DNA from 3 places in the Bradyrhizobium sp. 142 genome. Region 2 is predicted to be linked to each of the others. Evidence: predicted binding sites of a transcription regulator. Region 2 holds the regulator's gene; each other region holds the start of a gene.
What was found. The regulator PhoB, encoded in region 2, activates phosphate uptake and scavenging genes when phosphate is short. The targets are predictions, from matches to a motif close to TGTCATNNANCTGTCAT.

Region 1 (6,840 bases), on a different contig from region 2:
GAACAGGAAATTATAGGAGATCTGCTTCCACGCGGCGGCGAGGATGATCAGGGCCGCGGCCTGGTCGCCGTCGAGCAGCGGATTCCAGTCGACACCCATCGCACGCAGATAGCGCGAGAGCACGCCGAGCGAGGGATGCAGCATGAAGATCCAGAGCACGCCGACGACGGGCGGGGCGACCGCATAGGGCCAGATCAGCAGCGTGCGGTAGAGCATCGAGCCGCGCAGCGGCTTGTCCGCCATCACCGCGAGCAGCAGCGCAAACGACAGCGACGAGACGGCGATGGCGAACGAGAAGAAGAAGGTCCGGACGATCGCCGCGAAATAGGCAGGATCCCTGAACAGGTCGAGATAGTTCTCGATCCAGACGAAGGTCGTCGACAGGCCGAAGGCGTCCTGGAGCAGGAAGGATTGGATCACCGCCTGCAAGGCCGGCCAGTAAAAGAAAATCAGGACAATCGCGAGCTGCGGCGCAACCAGCGCATAGGGCAATAGCTTTGCTTGGAAAATGGCTTGCTTTTGCATGATGTCAGCAGAGCGGCAGGCCGCGAATGCGTGGCCTGCCGCTCATTGCCTCACTTGACGGCGGTCTTTTCAAACTGCCGCAGCATCGTGTTGCCGCGCTCGACCGCTGCGTCGAGCGCCTGCTTGGCAGTCTTCTTGCCGGCCAGCGCCTGCTCGATCTCTTCCGACCAGACGTCACGGAGCTGAACCATGTTGCCGAGGCGCAGACCACGCGAGTTTTCGGTCGGCTCCTTGTTGGTCAGCTCGAGCAGCGGGGTCTCGAGATAGGGCTGGTCCTTGTAGAAGCCTTCTGCCTTCGCCTTGGCGTAGGCCGCCTTGGTGATCGGCAGATAGCCCGAGGCCTTGTGGATGTAGACCTGGCGATCGGTATCGGAGAGGAAGGTCAGGAATTTCGCGACGCCCTTGTATTCGTCGGCCGACTTGCCGCCCATCACCCAGAGCGAGGCGCCGCCGATGATCGAGTTCTGCGGTGCGCCCTTGACGTCCGGATAATACGGCATCGGCACCGCGGTGAAGTTGAACTTGGCCTGCGCCTTGACGTTGCCGAAGAACGCCGACGAGGTCAGATAGATCGGGCATTCGCCGGAGGTGAAGCGGCCTTCACCGGTGTTGGTGCGCCCGGCATAGTCGTAGGTCTTGTTCTTCTGGAGCTCGACCAGGGTTTCGAGGTGCTTGACCTGGAGCGGTCCGTTGAACTCCAGCACAGTGTCGAAGCCGTCGAGGCCGTTGGCCTTGCTGGCGAGCGGCATGTTGTGCCAGGCGGAGAGCTGCTCGAGATTGACCCAGGTGATCCAGGAGCCGGAGAAGCCGCAGGTGTCGTGACCGGCAGCCTTCAGCTTCTTGGCGGCCTCGAACGTTTCAGGCCAGGTCTTCGGGATCTCGACGTTCGCCTTCTTCAGCTCGTCGAGATTGACCCACATCACGGTCGAGGACGAGTTGAAGGGGAACGACAGCATCTCGCCCTTCGAGGTCGAATAGTAGCCGGTAATGGCCGGCAGGTAGATCTTGGGATCGAACTTCTCGCCGGCCTCGGCCATCAGTTTGTAAACGGGCTTCACCGCGCCGGTCGCGGCCATCATGGTCGCGGTGCCGACTTCGAACACCTGCATGATGTGCGGCGCGTTGCCGGCGCGGAACGCCGCGATGCCCGCGTTCATCGTGTCGGGGTAGTTGCCCTTGTAGGTCGGGATGACCTTGTAGTCGCTCTGCGCCGCGTTGAAGTCAGTCGCGAGCTTGACGATGACGTCGTTGTTGGCGCCGGTCATCGCGTGCCACCACTGAATTTCAGTCACGGCCAAGGCCGGCGAGGCGCCCAAACCGAAAGTGACTGCAACAGCGGCAGCCGCACCAAAGTGTCGAAGAGCCATCAAGAAACCTCCCTTGGGCCGTCAAAATTGATCGCTTGCGCTAGCAGCGCCATATGACGTTCACATGACTGTGTAAGCGGCCGAAACGAAAGCGGCAAGCGCTGGAAAAGGGAAGCCGTCAATTAGGCGAAGGCGCGGGACAACGTCATCCGTTCGCGGTGCACACTCGCGCCCGCGCCGCAGCATGGCTGGGCGATTGCTGGATTGCAGCAGCCAAGGCTGAGGCTGACGAGCGGGCCGCGGGCTCGAAAGCCTCTCCCGCTTGCGGGAGAGGTCGGCGTGGAGCGCCGGATGAGGGCTTTCCCCGCTTGGGGATTGCCCCGTTGCGGAGACACCCTCTCCCCAACCCTCCCCCGCAAGCGAGGGAGGGAGCGCATTGCCATTGCCGCTCGACCTCGCTCTCGTCGCTGCCCCTACCGCTTGCGCTCGGGTCCGCAGACGGTGCCCTTCTCGACCATCGCGTCGATCTCGGCGCTGGAATACCCTAACTCGCCCAGCACTTCGGCGGCATGCTGGCTGAATTTCGGCGGCAGGCGGCGCAGGCTCGGCTTGCTGCGATCGAGCCGGATCGGTGAGGCGACGCCCTTGTACCAATCCTTCTCGATGACATCGCCGCGGTGGATCGTGTGCGGGTTGGTCAATGCCTGGTCGATCTTTTGCACGGGACCTGCGGGCAGGCCTGCGGCGAGCAGGCGATCGCACAGCGGCTCGGCCTCGTGCTGGCTGAACACCGCGGCGAGCTCGGCGCGCAGCGCCTCGCGATTGGCGATGCGGTCCTTGTTGCGGGCAAAGCGCGGATCGGTGCCGAGCTCGGGCTTGCCGATCTCCTTGGCGAGCTTGCGGAAGGTGCCGTCATTGCCGACGCCGATGAAGATGTCGTCGGTCTTGGTCGGGAAGATCGCGTAGGGCACGAGGTTGGGATGCTCGTTGCCGGTCAGGCCCGGCGGCTTGCCATGCATGAAATAGTTCGCGGTGTGCGGATGCATGATGGCAAGGCCGGTCTCGTACAGCGTCGTCTCCAGGAACTGGCCCTGGCCGGAGCGCTGCCGTTCCGACAGCGCCATCAGGATGCCGATCGCCGCATAGAGCCCGGTGGTGATGTCGACCAGCGGCACGCCGATCCGCATCGGCCCGCTCTCGGGCGAGCCGGTCGCCGCGATCATGCCGGTCATGGCCTGGATGATGGCGTCATAGCCGGGATTGCCGCCGCGCGGGCCGTCGGCACCGAAACCGCAGATCCGGCAATGCACGAGGCGCGGGAATTTTTTGCGCAGCACCTCGTTGCCGATGCCCCATTTCTCCAGCGTACCCGGCTTGAAATTCTCGATCAGGACGTCGGCCGTCTCCAGCATCTTGAGCAGCACGATACGGCCGCCCTCGGAGGCGAGGTCGAGGCCGATCGAGCGCTTGTTGCGGTTGATGCCGACGAAATAGGCCGCGTCTTCCTCGTGGAAGGGAGGACCCCAGTCGCGTACCTCGTCGCCGGCGGGCGGCTCGACCTTGATCACGTCGGCGCCGTGGTCGGCGAGGATCTGGGTGCAGTAGGGGCCGCCGAGCACGCGCGTGAGATCGATGACGCGCAGTCCGCTCATCGCGCCCATAGCGGTTTCAGAACCCGCGGCTTCAGAACTCATGCCTTCGCTTCCCCTGTGTCGATTGTTGATCAGAAGGCCTAGCGAGGTTCGTGCACGCCAGCAATGGCCCCGAACGTGGGGCCTCATGCGCCGCCGCACATCAATCCCGCGGCGTGGCAAATCGATCGGCAATCAAACGGAATGGCCGGCCCGAGGGGGATCCCGGGCCAGCCAATCCGCCGTTCCGATCAGACGACGGTCAGGCGGACGTCGACATTGCCGCGGGTGGCATTGGAATAGGGGCACACTTGGTGAGCCTTCTCGACCAGGGCCTCGGCTTCCGCACGGGCAAGGCCAGGCAGCGAGACGGAAAGATCGATGTCGAGACCGAATCCGCCGGCCGAACGCGGGCCGATACCGACGGTCGAGGTGACGGAGGCGTCGGCCGGCACCTTCGGTCCGCCCTGGGAGGCCACGAACTTCATCGCGCCAATGAAGCAGGCGGCATAGCCGGCCGCAAACAGCTGCTCGGGATTGTTGCCGGCACCGCCGCCGCCGCCGAGCTCCTTCGGCGTGGTGAGCTTGACGTCGAGCGCGCCGTCGAGCGTTGCGGCATGGCCGTCGCGGCCGCCGGTGGCCTTGGCGCTGGTCTTGTAGAGAACATTCACGGACATCGTCGTCTCCCTGTGGTTTTCCGGGTGGCGGCACCTATATCGCAGACAATTAGATTGCGCGCAATTGAAATTGGCATGCCTCACATTTAATTGTTCGCAATTGAATACGCGGCCGCCAGGTCCCAGAATGACGGGACGAATCTCGTGAGATCGAACATGGCTCGGAAACAATCGGCGGCGGACGCGCCGCTACGGCTCGACAACCAGATCTGCTTTGCGGTCTATTCGGCCGCGCATGCCTTCAACCGCGTCTACAAGCCGCTGCTCGACCGGCTCGGCCTGACCTATCCGCAATATCTGGTGATGCTGGTGCTGTGGGAGCGCGACGATGTGCCGGTCAAGGATATCGGCGAACGCCTGTTTCTCGATTCAGGCACGCTGACGCCGCTGCTGAAGCGTCTGGAGGCTGCCCATCTGCTCAGGCGCACGCGCTCCAGCGATGACGAGCGCCTGGTGCTGATCGCGCTGACGCCGCAGGGCCATGCGCTGAAGGAAAAAGCACGCGCCGTGCCGCAGTCGATCCTGGCGGCATCGGACTGCTCGGTATCGGAACTGGTGACGATGAAGGACGAGATCGTCGCGCTGCGCGACAGGCTCAACGCCGTGACCGGGGAGTAGGGGGGCAAGTAGGGGCGGTCAGAAGTGCTTCTTCGCGAACGCGCGCCCCGAACCGGATTTTAGATATCGTTCAAGCGCAACAGCGCGAGCCGCGTCATCAAACGCGAAATAGGTCCGAATTCGCCAAGGCCCATATTTCGAGGTGTGCGGCACCTCGCCGGCGTTATGTTTCGCCAACCGGGCCCGTAGGTCGTTCGTATGCCTACGTAGAAATGCGCGGAGTCGAGGCTCTCGAGAATATAGACGTATTTCATTGTGCTTCCTCCCCGAGGGCAGGATAGCAGCTTAGGAAGGTCAGAAAGGGTGCTTGCGCGCCCGCCGTCGCCCTGCGGGCTATGGCGGGGCAGCCTTCGCGGCTACGAGGGACTTCCCGGGCTTGCCCAGCCGAAGCTCGCAAAGCGAGTGAAGGCTGGTGGAGCCAGGCGGGATCGAACCGCCGACCTCTTGCATGCCATGCAAGCGCTCTCCCAGCTGAGCTATGGCCCCTTAACCGTCCGACGCGCCTTGGGCGACGCGTCGGGAAAGACCCAGAACCACAGTTCTGGAATTATCTCAAGTCTCTTCGTCACCGCCGACATCACCAATGATGTCGGTCACGTCCTCATCGCCCTCTTCGTCGTCGGGGATGAAGGTCGAATCATCGTCGTCATCGTCCTCGATGGTCTCGTCGACCTCGATGTCGTCCTCGGATTCGGGCACAACGGCCTTGACCTTGCCGGTGCTCTCCTCGGCGTCGGCCTCCTCGAGCGAGACCAATTCTTCAGCCTCCGCCGGCTCCGGCGCGGTGTCGGCAACAGGAGCATGTCTGGCTTCGGCGCCACGGGCCGCGCGAGACGGTGCCAGCGGCGCAATCGGCACAACTTCGCCGGTATAGGGCGAGATCACCGGATTCTTATTGAGGTCATAGAACTTCTTGCCCGTGGTCGGGCAAATACGTTTGGTTCCGAGTTCGGACTTGGCCACGGCAGAGGAATCCTGGAATGTCTGAAAAGCGGTGTTTCACTTGGCTAGTTGGCGGCCCGCTGTCAATAGCGCATTACGGGAGAATGACATGCCGTGACGGAGCACGGACCATGTGGTACCTGCGCTCCCGCCGCTTGAGGGCACATCCAAGGACACAATCTTGACCCATTCCGACCAACCGAGGCCGCTCAAGTCTCGCGCCAGCGGTCCCCTGACCGGGAAAATACGGGTGCCCGGGGACAAGTCGATCTCGCATCGCGCCCTGATCCTCGGCGCGCTGGCGGTCGGCGAGACCCGGATTTCCGGCCTGCTCGAAGGCGAGGACGTTCTCAATACTGCAAAATCCATGCAGGCCCTGGGCGCCAGGGTCGAGCGCACCGGCGATTTTGCCTGGAAGGTAAATGGCGTGGGCGTGGCTGGCTTCGCCGAGCCCAAGGCGGCGCTTGATTTCGGCAACTCTGGCACGGGTTGCCGCTTGGTCATGGGCGCCGTTGCCGGCTGCCCGATTTCGGCGGTGTTCGACGGCGATGCCTCGCTCCGCACCCGTCCCATGCGCCGGATCCTGGACCCGCTCGAAAAGATCGGTGCCAGGGTCGTTTCCGGCGGCGAGGGCGGCCGTCTGCCGCTGACCGTCCAGGGTGCCCGCGATCCGCTGCCGATCACTTACAAAACCCCGGTGGCCTCGGCCCAGATCAAATCAGCCGTGCTGCTCGCGGGCCTGGCCGCGCCGGGCACGACCACCGTCATCGAGAGCGAAGCCAGCCGCGACCATACCGAGCTGATGTTGAAGCATTTTGGCGCCGACATCACCTCGAGGCGGGAGGGTCAGCACGGCCGCCGCGTTGCACTGGTGGGGCAGCCTGAATTGCATGGCGCCGCCGTCGTGGTGCCCGCCGATCCGTCCTCGGCGGCGTTTCCGGTCGTCGCCGCTCTGATCGTCGAAGGCTCCGACGTCATCCTGTCCGACGTCATGACCAATCCGCTACGGACCGGCCTGTTCACCACGCTGCGCGAAATGGGCGCCTCGATCGAGGAAAGCGAAGTTCGCGGCGATGCCGGCGAGCCGATGGCGCAGTTGCGCGTGCGCGCCTCGAAACTGCGTGGGGTCGAGGTGCCGCC
Region 2 (6,840 bases):
CCGGCTGATGCGCCTTCTGCTTCGCCTTCATCGCGGAGGAGGCGGCGAGCATGCTCTTGAGCTCCGATAGCGGCAGCTCGTCGATATCGAGGAAGTGCTTTGGGGTCTTGTTGGCCGTCTTGCTCATCAGCTTGCCGCCCGCTTGGTTTGGCCCGCCGAAATCGCGGCACAGGCGCGTTCGAGCCGGGCAACGCTGTCTTCGATCTCGACCTCGGTAACGATCAAAGGCGGCAGGAAACGCACGACATTATCGCCGGCGCCGACGGTCAGGAGCTTTTCATCGCGCAGCGCCGCAACCAGATCGCCGGATGGCACCACGGCCTTGATGCCGATCAGCAAGCCCTCGCCGCGGACTTCGCTGACGACGTCGCCATGGCGGTCGATCACGGACGCGAGCTTCTGCTTGAGCAGCAGCGACATCTTCTGCACATGATCGAAGAAGCCGGGATTGAGCATGACGTCGAGCACTGCATTGGCGGCGGAGACCGCGAGTGGATTGCCGCCGAAGGTCGAGCCGTGCGAGCCCGGGGTCATGCCGGACGCCGCTTCCGCGGTCGCCAGGCACGCGCCGATCGGGAAGCCGCCGCCGAGCGCTTTCGCCAACGACATCACGTCGGGCGTGACGCCGAGGCGACGATGGGCGAAGAGATCGCCGGTGCGGCCCATGCCGGTCTGCACCTCGTCGAACGCAAGCAACAGGCCGCGTTCGTCGCAAAGCTGGCGCAGCGCCCTGAGAAACGCCGGCGTGGCCGAACGCACACCACCCTCGCCCTGGATCGGCTCGATCAGGATGCCCGCGGTCTGCGGACCGATCGCCTTCTTGACGGCATCGAGGTCGCCATGCGGCACCTGGTCGAACCCCTCCATCGGCGGACCGAAGCCTTCGAGATATTTGGCCGAGCCGGTCGCAGCCAGCGTCGCAAGCGTGCGGCCGTGGAACGCGCCTTCAAACGTGATCATGCGGTAGCGGTCGGGATGGCCCTTTGCGGCGTGAAAGCGGCGCACGATCTTGATCACGCATTCCATTGCCTCGGCGCCGGAATTGCAGAAGAACACGAAGTCCGCGAAGCTCTCATTGCACAGACGTGCCGCCAGCCGCTCGCCGTCGGGGCTCTGGAACAGGTTCGACATGTGCCAGAGTTTCGTCGCCTGCTCCTGCAACGCCTTGACCAGCGCCGGATGGGCATGGCCGAGCGCATTCACAGCGACGCCGGAGGTGAAATCGAGGTAACGCTCGCCGTTGGTTGCGATCAGCCAGCAGCCTTCACCGCGCTCGAAACCAAGGTCGGCCCTGGCGAAAACGGGAAGCAGATGCGGCGCGGCGCTGTTGGTCATGACGGTCACTTGGATGTTGAGGCCGGCCTCAACGCGCTTACGCAGCGCACCATTGACCGGCCCGAAAAACGAAACGTGCCGCCTTTTAAGGGCGGCACGTAGTACTATCTTATGCTTGGTAAAACCGGTGTCAATGCCGCCCGGAAAGCCTCGCGAAACGCTGAATCCGTAGTCTTGCGGTGCCGATTTTGCGAGTTTTAGCCACGGAACATGTGGAAGCGAGTCGGCGGACTCTTGCGCGTGAGTCACGCCATATTGTAGCGTTTGGCTTGTCAGATACGACATCTCGTGCAGCGGTTCTGATCTCTAAGTCCTCATGTACCGGCGTAAACGTTCGGGCGCATCTGGTGCGCCCGGCGAGCCTTAAGGGATTCTGGCGGCACGGGTTTTTCAAAGCTTAGGCATTCGCTGTGAGCCGGTATGGCAGGCGCGCAGCGAGGGAAAGGGTGCAATGACGGTTTTGACCTGGTCGGATGATCGCGTCGAGCAGCTGAAGAAGCTCTGGGAGGCCGGACTTTCGGCCAGCCAGATCGCGGCGGAGCTCGGCAATGTGACCCGCAACGCCGTGATCGGAAAGGTGCACCGGCTCGGCCTGTCCGGCCGCGCCAAGAGCCCTTCATCCGCTGCTCCCCGGCCGCGCAAGGCGCGCCCGGCGCAGCACATGATGCGGGTGAACCGTCCGATCTCGCGCGGCAATACGGCGCTGGCGCAGGCCTTCGAGGTCGAGGTGGAGCCGGATCCGGTCACCTACGACAACGTGGTGCCGATGAGCCAGCGGCTGTCGTTGCTGGAATTGAACGAGGCGACCTGTCACTGGCCGGTCGGCGATCCCTCGAGCCCCGATTTCTTCTTCTGCGGCGGCAGGGCGCTGTCCGGCCTGCCCTATTGCGCCCAGCACTCGCGCGTCGCGTACCAGCCGGCGGCGGACCGCAGGCGTGCACCGTCCAAGCCCGGGCCGCGGTAAGCTGGCGGATTAGCTGACTGCAAGGATAGCGCCGTCACACGATGACCGCGCAAATCACTCAGTGTCTCCCGGACAAGCGCGCCTCAAGCGCGCGCAGATCCGGGATCCATGGCCACCGCAAGATGTGGTTACGGGGACTCGGAGTTACCTTTTTTGCGCAACAACCACTCCCTGTGGCTATGGGTCCGGGATCTGCGCTCCGCTCTGGACAACGCTGCGCGTTGCAAACGTTACGCTTGTCCGGGACGACGGCTGAGAGTGTAGCGGCAGCTCGCTAAATCAGCTCGCAAAGGCCTACGCCTGCTCCGCTTTCGCAAAACGATCGTCCAGTGCGTAACCGGCGCCGCGGACGGTGCGGATGGGGTCCTGCTCGCGGCCGAGATTGAGCAGCTTGCGAAGGCGGCCGATGTGCACGTCGACGGTACGCTCGTCGATATAGATGTCGCGGCCCCAGACGCTGTCGAGCAGCTGCTCGCGCGAGAACACCCGGCCGGGGTGCTCCAGGAAGAACTCCAGCAGACGATATTCGGTCGGACCAAGATCAATCGGACGGCCTGAGCGCGCGACGCGACGTTTGTCGCGATCGAGTTCGATGTCGCCAAAGGCGAGCACGGTGGCAAGCCGCTCCGGGCTTGCGCGCCTGAGCAGGCCCTTCACCCGCGCCAGGAGCTCCGGCACCGAGAACGGCTTGACGATGTAGTCGTCGGCGCCGGTCGCCAATCCCCGCACCCGCTCGCTCTCCTCGCCGCGGGCGGTGAGCATGATGATCGGGAGCTGCTTGGTCTCGGGCCGGGTGCGAAGCCGCCGGCACAGCTCGATGCCGGACAACCCCGGCAGCATCCAGTCGAGCACGATCAGGTCGGGGATATGCTCCTTGAGGCGGGTGTCGGCGTCGTCGCCGCGCATCACCGTCTCGACGTCATAGCCGTCGCCTTCGAGGTTGTAGCGGAGAAGCTCTGTCAGAGCTTCCTCGTCCTCAACCACCATAATGCGTGCGCCCATGGGCTCGTTGCTCCCTTGAGTCTTTAGGTATTCGGAACCGTGGTGGCGAAGGTCGTCATGTCGCCCTTCGGCCGCTTGTCGGTGATGGCCTGACCCTCGATCATGTAGAACACGGTCTCGGCAATGTTGGTGGCGTGGTCGCCGATGCGCTCGATGTTCTTGGCGCAGAACATCAGGTGGATGCAGAACGAGATGTTGCGTGGATCTTCCATCATGTAGGTGAGGAGTTCGCGGAACAGCGAGGTGCAGATGGCATCGACTTCCTCGTCGCCCTTCCACACCGCCATCGCCGCCGGCAGATCATGCGCGGCATAGGCGTCCAGCACCGATTTGACCTGCTGCTGCACGAGGTCGGTCATGTGTTCCAGGCCGCGGAACAGCTTCAGCGGATGGAAGTCCGTCTCCAGCGCCGCGACGCGCTTGCCCATGTTCTTGGCGAGGTCGCCAATGCGCTCGAGATCGGTCGCAACGCGCATGGCGCCGACGATCTCGCGCAGGTCAACCGCCATCGGCTGGCGGCGAGCGATGGTGAGCACCGCACGCTCCTCGATGCGCCTCTGGAGGATGTCGAGCTCGGCGTCGATGGTGACGACGCGCTGACCGAGCGCGACGTCGCGCCGGATCAGCGCATCGACGGACTCCACGATCATGCGCTCGGCAATCCCGCCCATCTCGGCGACCAGCCGGGTGAGCTCCTGGAGGTCGGTGTCGAACGCCTTTGCGGTATGTTCAGAAACCATGTCCCGTCTCCTCAGCCGAACCGGCCGGTGATGTAATCCTGCGTACGCCGATCGCTCGGTGACGTGAAGATCCTGCTGGTGTCGTCGAACTCGATCAATTCACCGAGATACATGAAGGCGGTCTTGTCGGAGACGCGGGCCGCCTGCTGCATGTTGTGGGTGACGATCGCGATCGTGTAGTTCTCGGAGAGCTCCTGGATCAGCTCCTCGACCTTGGCGGTCGAGATCGGGTCCAGCGCCGAGCAGGGCTCGTCGAACAGGATCACCTCGGGCCGCACCGCGACCGTGCGGGCGATGCAGAGGCGCTGCTGCTGGCCGCCGGAGAGCGACAGGCCCGAGGCGTTGAGCTTGTCCTTGACCTCGTTCCAGAGCGCGCCGCCGCGCAGCGCCTTCTCGACCCGGTCGTCCATCTCGGATTTCGAGATCCTCTCATAGAGGCGGATGCCGAAGGCGATGTTCTCGTAGATCGTCATTGGGAACGGCGTCGGCTTCTGGAACACCATGCCGACGCGTGCGCGCAGCAGGTTGAGGTCGAGCCGGGGATCGAGAATGTTGGTCTGGTCGAGCATGAGCTGTCCGGTGGCGCGCTGGCCGGGATACAGATCATACATCCGGTTGAAGATGCGCAGCAGGGTCGACTTGCCGCAGCCCGACGGGCCGATGAACGCCGTAACGCGGTTGGTGCCGAGCGTCAGGTCGATGTTCTTCAGCGCATGGTGCTCGCCGTAATAGAAGTTCAGCTTGCGCACCGTCACCTTGGGGGGCGCCTCGGGCAGCACCGGCGCCTGGGGCAGGCCGCCGGACGCGCTCATGGATACGGACAGATCACTCATTTTGCGGTCCTCTCGGCGCCAAGGATGCGCGCGCCAATATTCAGGGCAAGAACGGTCAGCGTGATGAGCAGCGCCCCACTCCAGGCCAGCTGCTTCCAGTAGGCATAGGGGCTCTGCACGAAGTTGTTGATGGTGACCGGCAGGTTGGCCATCGTCTTGTTCAGGCTCAGGCTGAAGAACTGGTTCGACAGCGCGGTGAACAGCAAAGGCGCGGTCTCGCCGGCGACGCGGGCGGTGGCCAGCAGCACGCCGGTGATGAGGCCCGAGCGCGCCGAGCGATAGGCGATGCGCTTGATCACCAGCGAACGCGGCAGGCCGAGCGCAGAGGCGGCCTCGCGCAGCGCATTCGGCACCAGCAGCAGCATATCCTCGGTCGTGCGCAGCACCACCGGAATCACGATCACGGCGAGCGCCAGCGCGCCCGCGATCGCCGAGAAGCCGCGCATCGGCACCACCACCGCGCCATAGATGAACAGCCCGATGATGATCGAGGGCGCGCTGAGCAGGATGTCGTTGATGAACCGGATCACCGACGTCAGCCGGTCGTTGCGGCCGTATTCGGCGAGATAGGTGCCGGCGAACATGCCGAGCGGCGCGCCGATGCCGACGCCGATCACGGTCATCATCAGCGAGCCGACGATGGCGTTGAGCAGGCCGCCCTCGGTCGAGCCAGGCGGCGGCGTATTCTCGGTGAAGAGCTGGACGTTGAGGCCGGCCAAACCATTGTAGAGCAGCGTGATCAGGATCAGGGCGAGCCAGGTGACGCCGAAGGCGGCGGCGGCGATGCAGAGACCGCGGATGACGAAGTCCTTGCGGCGGCGGCGTGAATAGATCGGGTTCATATGGCTTAGTTCCCCGCCTTCTTTTCCAGCCGCATCAGCATCAGCCGCGCCGCTGCGAGCACGAAGAACGTCAGCACGAACAGGAGGAGGCCGAGCAGGATCAGACCGGACTGATGCAGACCGTCGCTCTCGGCGAATTCGCTCGCGATCGCCGCCGAGATGGTGGTGCCCGGGGCGAAGATCGACGAGGAGATCCGGAACGAGTTGCCGATGATGAAGGTCACCGCCATGGTCTCGCCGAGCGCACGTCCCAGCGCCAGCATGATGCCGCCGATGACACCGACGCGGGTATAGGGGATGACCACGCTGCGGACGACCTCCCAGGTGGTGCAGCCAACACCGTAGGCAGCCTCTTTAAGGACCGGCGGGACCGTCTTGAATACGTCGACCGAGATCGAGGTGATGAAGGGCAGCACCATGATCGCGAGAATCAGTGCCGCATTGAACAGGCTGAGATAGGACGGCGGGCCGGCGAAGACCGCACCGAGCACGGGAACGCCGTCGAATATCTTGATCATGAAGGGCTGGAAGGTGTTGGCCAGGAACGGGCCCAGCACGAAGAAGCCCCACATGCCGTAAATGATCGAGGGAATGCCTGCGAGCAGCTCAACCGCCATGCCGATTGGGCGGCGCAGCCATTGCGGGCACAGCTCGGTCAGAAAGATCGCAATGCCGAGACCGACCGGGATGGCGATCAGCATCGCGATGAAGGAGGTGACGAGCGTGCCGTAGATCGGTCCGAGCGCACCGAGCACGGGCGGATCGGCCGACGGCGCCCAGCGCTGCGTCCACAGGAACGACGCGCCGAATTCCTTCATCGCCGGGAAGGCGCCGACGATCAGCGAAATGATGATGCCGCCGAGGATGAGCAGCACCGATATCGCGCTCAACCGCGTGATCCAGTAGAAGGTGATATCGCCGAGCTTGAACGCGCCCAACGCCTTGGCGCGGTCATACGGTCCGGCGTCGTCGACGATATCGCTCTGAACGGCCATCTCTGCCACGCCGATCCCCTGTACTGACTATACTTGTTCTTGCGATTCTTGTGACACCGGTCTCGTGCCCCGGATGCAGCGCGGCGCTGATCCGGGGCCGAAGTCGTGTGTGCGCGGTGCAGCCCTTGA
Region 3 (6,840 bases), on a different contig from region 2:
ATCCCTCTCCCGCATCGAGGCTAAACAGGATTAGAGTGCCGCCGGGGAGAGCAGGAGGTCCCATGTCAACTTATGTCGTCAGGTTCATGAAGGACGTGCTCGGCGAGTACGGCCGGCAGATCGAGGTGTGCCAGGGCACGCTCGAGATCGACGCCTCCGATGAGGATGAAGCCAAGGAGCGGGCAAAGGCCAGGTTCTGCAAGGACCAGGCGTTGCATCATTGGTCCCTGCATGCCGACCGCATCCAGATAAGAGCGGCCGATTTTCCGTCCTGAAGCCTATCGGCCGGGAGCCGTTGCCGGCGGCGGCGCGGTTGCGCCGGTGCCGAGCGAGCGCTGCATCATGACGGTGTCGGACCAGCGGCCGTGGCGATAGGCGACACCGCACAACAAGCCGGCGCGCGCGAAGCCGAACTTCTCGTGTAGCGCCAGCGAGGGCGCGTTGTCGGCATCGATATATCCGATCATCTGGCGGAAGCCGGCCGCGGCACAGTTGTCGATCAACTCCTGGAGCAGCAGGCGTCCGACACCATGGCCGAGATAGTCGTGGTGCACATAGATCGAGTGCTTGGCCGTGTAGCGATAGGCGGGGCGCTTGCGGAACAGCACTGCATAGGCGTAACCCACCACCTCACCGCGAAAGGTCGCGACCAGGTGCGGCAGGCGGGTCTGCTTCAGGTTCTTGCGCCGGTCGCGCAAATCGTCCGGCTCCGGCGCGCCGGTTCCCTCGACGTCACGGGGCACCCCATTGCGGACGTGATGGCGGTAGATCGCCAGCATCGCCTCGATATCGGCCTCGCGTGAGGGCCGGACCAGGACCGGCTCGTCATCCGCGCGCATTGCGGCTGCATCGTTCATCGGCACTTACTCGGCAACGACATACGTATAGAGCCCGATGCGGCCGTTGGCGTCGACCTCCTTGTAGACGCCCTGGATTTCGACGTCGAAGCCCGGAAAAATATTGAAGCATACCTCGAACATCTTGAGGTATTCGACCATGGGCTTTGCCCGCTCCGTCAGCCGCTCGCCGGGCACAATGGTGGCGATGCCGGGCGGATAGACCACGAAAGGCGTGGTGGCGATGCGGCCCGCGATCGCCTCGATCGGCAAATAGTCGACGTCGTTGCGGAACAGGAAGCGAGCGGCATCGCGCGGCGACATCGCGATTTCCGGGATGTGCTCGGGCATGAACTGCCGCGATTGGAGCGCGCTGACGTCGGCGGCGCGGAAGAAGCGGTGCATCTCGCCGCAGAGATCGCGCAGCCGCATGCCGGCATAGCGCGCCTGCCGCCAATGGTAGAATTCGGGGATAGCGTCAGCCAGAAGCGCATTGTCGTCATGCAGCTTCTTGAAGGCGACGAGGCCCGAGATCAGCGTGCCGGCCTTGCTCGCCTCGACGCCCGGCGTGAGCAGGAAGAGCAGCGAGTTGAGGTCGTTCTTTTCGGGAACGATGCGGTTCTCGCGCAGATATTGCGCGACGACCGGCGCGGAAATGCCGTGCTCGGCGTAGGCGCCGGTGCTGCGGTCGAAGCCGGGGGTGAGCAGCGTCAGCTTGTTCGGATCGGTCGTGGCAAAGCCCTCGCTGAGGCCAGGGAAGCCGTGCCAGGTGCTGTCGGGCGAGAGCTGCCACAGCGCGGGATTGGTGGCGAGCTCGTCGGTGGAGAGCGTCTCCCAGGCAACGTTATGCGCAGCGCCCGGGCGGCTGACGTCGGGAATGGCGACACGATCGGGAACGAAGGGTTCGAAGAACCAGCGACGGTCGGGATTCTGCTCCTTCTCCTCGAACTCCCGGCGCATGGCGCGGATCTTCTTGCGCAGCTCGATGCCGAGCCGGATCGTATCGTCCCACAAAACCTCGCCGGAGCGGCCCTTCATCATCTGCGCACCGACGTCGAGCGAGGCGAACAGCGGATAGAACGGCGAGGTCGAAGCGTGCTGCATGAAACTCTCGTTGAAGCGGCGGTGCTCGACGCGCCGTTTCTGGCCGCGGATATGGCGGTCCTTAATGTGGATCTGCGAGGCCTGCGAAAAGCTCGCGAGCTGCTTGTGCGTCGATTGCGTCGCGATGATGCCGGGCGCTTCGGGGGGAAGGTTCGCCAGCCCCATGGCGAAGCGGCCTGCATAGAGCGGGTGGAATTTCATGAAGCCGGCCCAGGCCTCGTCGAACAGGATGTAGTCGCAGAGATGGCCGATGCGCTTCAAGATCATTTCGGCGCTGTGGATCGTGCCGTCATAGGTGCATTGCTCGACGACGGCGACGCGGAACGGACGCTCCTTGCGCCAGGCGTCGCGATCCTCGACCAGCGGATGATTGCGGATCGCTTCGCGTAAGGCTTTCTCCTCGAGCGCGTCCCAGCGCATCGGGCCAATCAGGCCCCAGGCGTTGCGGATAGTCGGCACGTCGACCGGGACGCCGCCATTGATCATCAGCGCGCCGTGATGGGCGGCCTTGTGGTTGTTGCGGTCGAACAGCACGAGGTCGCCGTCGGTGACGAGCGCGCCGAGCGCGATCTTGTTCGAGGTGGAGGTGCCGTTGAGCACGAAATAGGTCTTCTCCGCGCCGAAGATCGCGGCGGCTTCCTTTTGCGCCTTCAGCGCCGGGCCCTCATGGGTGAGGAGGTCGCCAAGGTCGAGCACGGAATTGTCGAGGTCGTCGCGGAACACGGACTCGCCGAGATGCTCGACGAAGACGCGCCCGATCGGGCTGCGATTGTAGAATACGCCGCCATTGTGGCCCGGACAGGTCCAGAGCTGGTTGCCTTCCTCGGCGTAGTCGACCAGCGCGCCGAAGAACGGCGTCTTCAGCGTCTCGGCATATTGCTTCAGTCGGCTGATCAGGTTTTTGGCGATGAAGGTCGGCGTTTCCTCGGACAGGAAGACATAGCCGTCGATGAAATCGAGCACCTCGACCGGCAAATCCTCGAAACGCTTGCGCCGGATCAGCAGGATGATTGGGAAGTCGAGTCCGCGGCGGCGCATCAGGTTGATCAGCGACGAGGTCTTGCCCTCCAGGCCCTTCTTGCCCCAGTCGATCACCATGCAGCCGATCGCGGCATCGGTCTGCACGGCCATCTCGGCATCCTCCAGCTTGCGAGCCCGGACCACCTCGAAGCCGGAGCGCTGAATCTCCTCGATGATCTGGTTGAAGCGGACGCCTTCGAGATCGTCGGCGTCGAACACAGGTGCGGCGAACAGGAAGTTGAAGCGCTTGAAATAGTCCATGTCATGTCCCGAATGTGCGAAGGAAACAGCTCTCGGCACATTCGATGACAATCAGATGACGGCGGATCGAGCCTGTCGGATGCGGCCCGGATGACCGGCGCTCAGCCAAGCAGCTTGTCCAGTGTGATCGGGAACCGGCGGATGCGCTTGCCGGTGGCGTGGTAGACGGCGTTTGCAATGGCCGCAGGGACGCCGACGATGCCGATCTCGCCAAGCCCCTTGACGCCAAGTGTGTTGATGTGCGCGTCCGGCTCGTCGACGAAGATCACGTCGATGTCGTGAACATCGGCATTCACGGGGATGTGGTACTCCGCGATGTTCGCGTTCATGATCCGGCCGAAGCGGTGGTCCATCACCGTTTCCTCGTGCAAGGCCATCCCGATCCCCCAGACAACACCGCCCATGATCTGGCTGCGGCCGGTCATGGTGTTGAGGATCCGCCCGGCCGCGACGGCGCTCACGATCCGCGTGACGCGAATGACGCCGAGCTGCTCATCGATCTTCACCTCGGCGAACACTGCCGAATGGGTATTGCGCGCGTGCTTCTTGTCTTCGTCGAACTGGTTGAGTTTCTCTTTCGCGATCGTTTCGATATTGCCATGACGCATCGCGTCGGCGATCGAGACCGCGCGGCTGTTGTCGTTGGACCTGGCAATGCTGCCGTCGATCAGGACCGTATCGGCCAACTCGGCGTTGGCGAGCGGCGAGCCAGGCATTTTCCCGGCCAGGCTCAGCAGCTCCTTGCGCACCTCCTCGGCCGCTGCGAGCACCGCATGTGCGCTCGAGGCGGCCATCCAGGAGCCGCCTTCGACCGGCGCCTGCGGCAGGGTAGAGTCGGCAAGCCTGACGCTGATGTTCTCGATTGGCAGGCCGAGCGCATCGGCGGCAACCTGCGCCACGACGGTGTAGGTGCCGGTGCCGATATCCGATGCGGCACAAGACACCTCGGCATGGCCGTTCGACGTCAGCGCGATACGGACTGCGACCGGCATCTGGAGGGCTTCCCACACGCCTGTCGCCATGCCCCAGCCGACCAGCTCATGGTCGTCGTGCATCGAACGCGGCGCGGGATTGCGCCGGCTCCAGCCGAAGGCCTCCGCGCCGCGGGCGTAGCATTCGCGCAGCTGCTTGCTGGTGTAGGGCAGGTTTTCGCTCTGGTCGCGATCCGAATAGCAATTCAGCCGCAGTTCGATCGGGTCGAGCTTGAGCGCGACGGCGAGTTCGTCCATGGCGCATTCGAGCGCGCAGACGCCGGAAGCGGCGCCTGGTGCGCGCATGTCGCAGGGCGTGGCAACATCGAGGTGGACCAGCTTGTGGGAGAAACTGCTGTTGGGGCTCCTATAAAGCTGTTCGGCCCAGCCGGTGTCGTTGCGGGCAAAATCCTCGTAGCGCGAGGTGACGGCGATGGCCTCGTGCGTGACCGCGTCGAGCGTACCGCCGGATTTTGCGCCGAGCCCGACGCGCTCGATCGTCATCGGACGGTAGCCGATCCCGTACATCTGCTGCCGCGTCAGCACGACGCGAACGGACCGCTTTAGCGCGAGCGCGGCGAGTGTTGCCAGCACCACCTGGTGTTGCGGCCGCAGGCCGGAGCCGAACGCGCCGCCGACATAGGGCGAGACCACGCGGATATCATCCGGCTTCTTGTCGAACACGGCGCAGAGAAATTTGTGGACGTTCTGGACGCCCTGCGTCTTGTCGTACACCGTGAGCTTGCCACCACCGTCGCAGACCGCTGTGGTCGCGAACAGCTCCATCGGGTTGTGATGCTCGGTCGGGATGACGTAGTCGGCCTCGTGGCGCACGGCCGCTCGAGCAAGGGCCGCTGCGCCGTCGCCTCGCGGCTTGAGCGGTTTGTCCATCTCGGCGGCGTTGCCGCGCTCGCCTTCGAGATCGGTTGCAAAGCCGTGCGGCTCATACTCGACACGTACGAGCGTGGCCGCGAATTTCGCAGTTTCCCAATCCTCCGCGACGACCAGTGCGATCGGCTGGCCGTTGAACTTGATCGTGTCGTCATACAGCGGACGGAACGGCGAGCCTTTCTCGGGCGCTACCTCGTCCTTCCAGGCCTGATCATTGCCCGCGAGCGGCGGACGGTTCGCATGCGTCAGCACGTCGAGCACACCGGTCACGTTCAGCGCTGCGTTGGTGTCGAGGCTGGCAATGCGCCCGCGTGGAATGGTGGCTTCGACGATGAAGCCGTGGACGAGCCCGTCAGCCGCGAATTCGCCGGCATATTTGGCGGCGCCGGTGACCTTGGCCCGGCCGTCGACGCGGGACGTTGGCGTTCCGACATAGGCGTTCATCGATCCCTCATGCGATCTTCTTGTGAGCCTGGGATTGCGGCGTGGCGTCCGCGGCCTGCGTCAGCGTCCGCACGATGGCGCGGCGCGCGAGCTCGATCTTGAAGCCGTTATGCGCCCGGGCGGTCGCGCCCTGAAGCAGCAGATCCGCAGCGTGCGAGAAATGATCCGGCGTTGCCGCCTTGCCGCGCAACGCCGCTTCGGCTTCGAGGCTGCGCCAGGGCTTGTGAGCCACGCCGCCGAGCGCCACGCGCGCCTGACGGATCGCGTTGCCGTCCAGATCGAGCGCGGATGCAACCGAGACCAGAGCAAAAGCATAAGACAGCCGGTCACGGATCTTCAGATAGCTGTAGTTCTGAGCAAAGCCGCGCGACGGCAGTTCGATGGCCGTAATGATCTCGCCGGCGCCAAGATTGGTGTCGACATGCGGCGTATCGCCGGGGAGCCGATGGAAATCGGTCAGCGCGATGGTGCGCTCGCCGGCGGGCCCGGCGATGTGCACCAGGGCATCAAGCGCGGCCAGGGCTACACTCATGTCGGACGGGTTGGTCGCGATGCAGGAGGCGTTGGTCCCGAGGATCGCATGGTTGCGATTGAGGCCGTCGAGTGCCGAACAGCCGCTGCCGGGATTCCGTTTGTTGCAGGGCGTCGCCGTGTCATAGAAATAGGCACAGCGCGTTCGCTGCATCAGATTGCCGCCGACGGAGGCCATGTTGCGCAATTGCGCCGAGGCGCCGGCCAGGATCGCGCTGGCGAGTAGGGGATAGCGCTGCTCGATCAGCGGATGGTAGGCGAGGTCGGAGTTTGGCACCAGGGCACCGATGCGCAGGCCGCCGTCGGCCGTCTCCTCCACGTTACGTAGCGGCAGGCGGGAAATGTCGATGAGCCGGGACGGACGCTCGACATTCTCCTTCATCAGGTCGATCAGGTTGGTGCCGCCGGCGATGAGCCTGGCGCCGGGATTGGCGGCCAGCAGGCGGATGGCATCGGTGACGTCAGTGGCGCGGGAGTACTGAAAATTGTTCATGGCCGGCCCATTGCCTGCTGGATGGCGGCGACGATGTTCGGATAGGCGCCGCAGCGGCAGAGATTTCCGCTCATCAGCTCCCGGATCTCGTCGGCGTCTCGGGCATGGCCCTCGGCGAGCAAGCCGGCCGCCGAACAAATCTGGCCCGATGTGCAATAACCGCACTGGAAGGCATCGTGGTCGATGAAGGCTTGCTGCAGCGGATGCAGCGTGCCGTCGCTGGCGAGGCCTTCGACGGTGGTGATTTCGGCGCCGTCCATCATGACCGCGAGCGTCAGGCAGGAATTGA

Region 1: a site for PhoB is predicted at 1,946-1,962, ahead of ugpB (sn-glycerol-3-phosphate ABC transporter substrate-binding protein UgpB). Genes of this name have one in related genera too.
Region 3: a site for PhoB is predicted at 3,266-3,282, ahead of IVA82_RS31995 (Orn/Lys/Arg decarboxylase N-terminal domain-containing protein). Genes of this name have one in related genera too.

The regions. Positions count from the first base shown of each region.
Region 1 is NZ_JADPKQ010000414.1:86,091-92,930, forward strand. Features, by position in the region: gene ugpA (sn-glycerol-3-phosphate ABC transporter permease UgpA) at 1-525, opposite strand, end outside; gene ugpB (sn-glycerol-3-phosphate ABC transporter substrate-binding protein UgpB) at 576-1,892, opposite strand; gene IVA82_RS38535 (CaiB/BaiF CoA-transferase family protein) at 2,306-3,526, opposite strand; gene IVA82_RS38540 (organic hydroperoxide resistance protein) at 3,715-4,140, opposite strand; gene IVA82_RS38545 (MarR family transcriptional regulator) at 4,297-4,758, shown strand; partial or broken gene IVA82_RS38550 (GIY-YIG nuclease family protein) at 4,777-5,012, opposite strand; tRNA gene IVA82_RS38555 (tRNA-Ala) at 5,169-5,244, opposite strand; gene IVA82_RS38560 (TIGR02300 family protein) at 5,311-5,721, opposite strand; gene aroA (3-phosphoshikimate 1-carboxyvinyltransferase) at 5,882-6,840, shown strand, end outside.
Region 2 is NZ_JADPKQ010000173.1:19,084-25,923, reverse strand. Features, by position in the region: gene argF (ornithine carbamoyltransferase) at 1-127, opposite strand, end outside; gene IVA82_RS16285 (aspartate aminotransferase family protein) at 127-1,335, opposite strand; gene IVA82_RS16280 (GcrA family cell cycle regulator) at 1,787-2,299, shown strand; gene phoB (phosphate regulon transcriptional regulator PhoB) at 2,594-3,301, opposite strand; gene phoU (phosphate signaling complex protein PhoU) at 3,325-4,041, opposite strand; gene pstB (phosphate ABC transporter ATP-binding protein PstB) at 4,053-4,874, opposite strand; gene pstA (phosphate ABC transporter permease PstA) at 4,871-5,716, opposite strand; gene pstC (phosphate ABC transporter permease subunit PstC) at 5,722-6,711, opposite strand.
Region 3 is NZ_JADPKQ010000341.1:4,785-11,624, forward strand. Features, by position in the region: gene IVA82_RS31985 (hypothetical protein) at 63-275, shown strand; gene IVA82_RS31990 (GNAT family N-acetyltransferase) at 279-857, opposite strand; gene IVA82_RS31995 (Orn/Lys/Arg decarboxylase N-terminal domain-containing protein) at 864-3,221, opposite strand; gene IVA82_RS32000 (xanthine dehydrogenase family protein molybdopterin-binding subunit) at 3,323-5,527, opposite strand; gene IVA82_RS32005 (xanthine dehydrogenase family protein subunit M) at 5,535-6,551, opposite strand; gene IVA82_RS32010 ((2Fe-2S)-binding protein) at 6,548-6,840, opposite strand, start outside.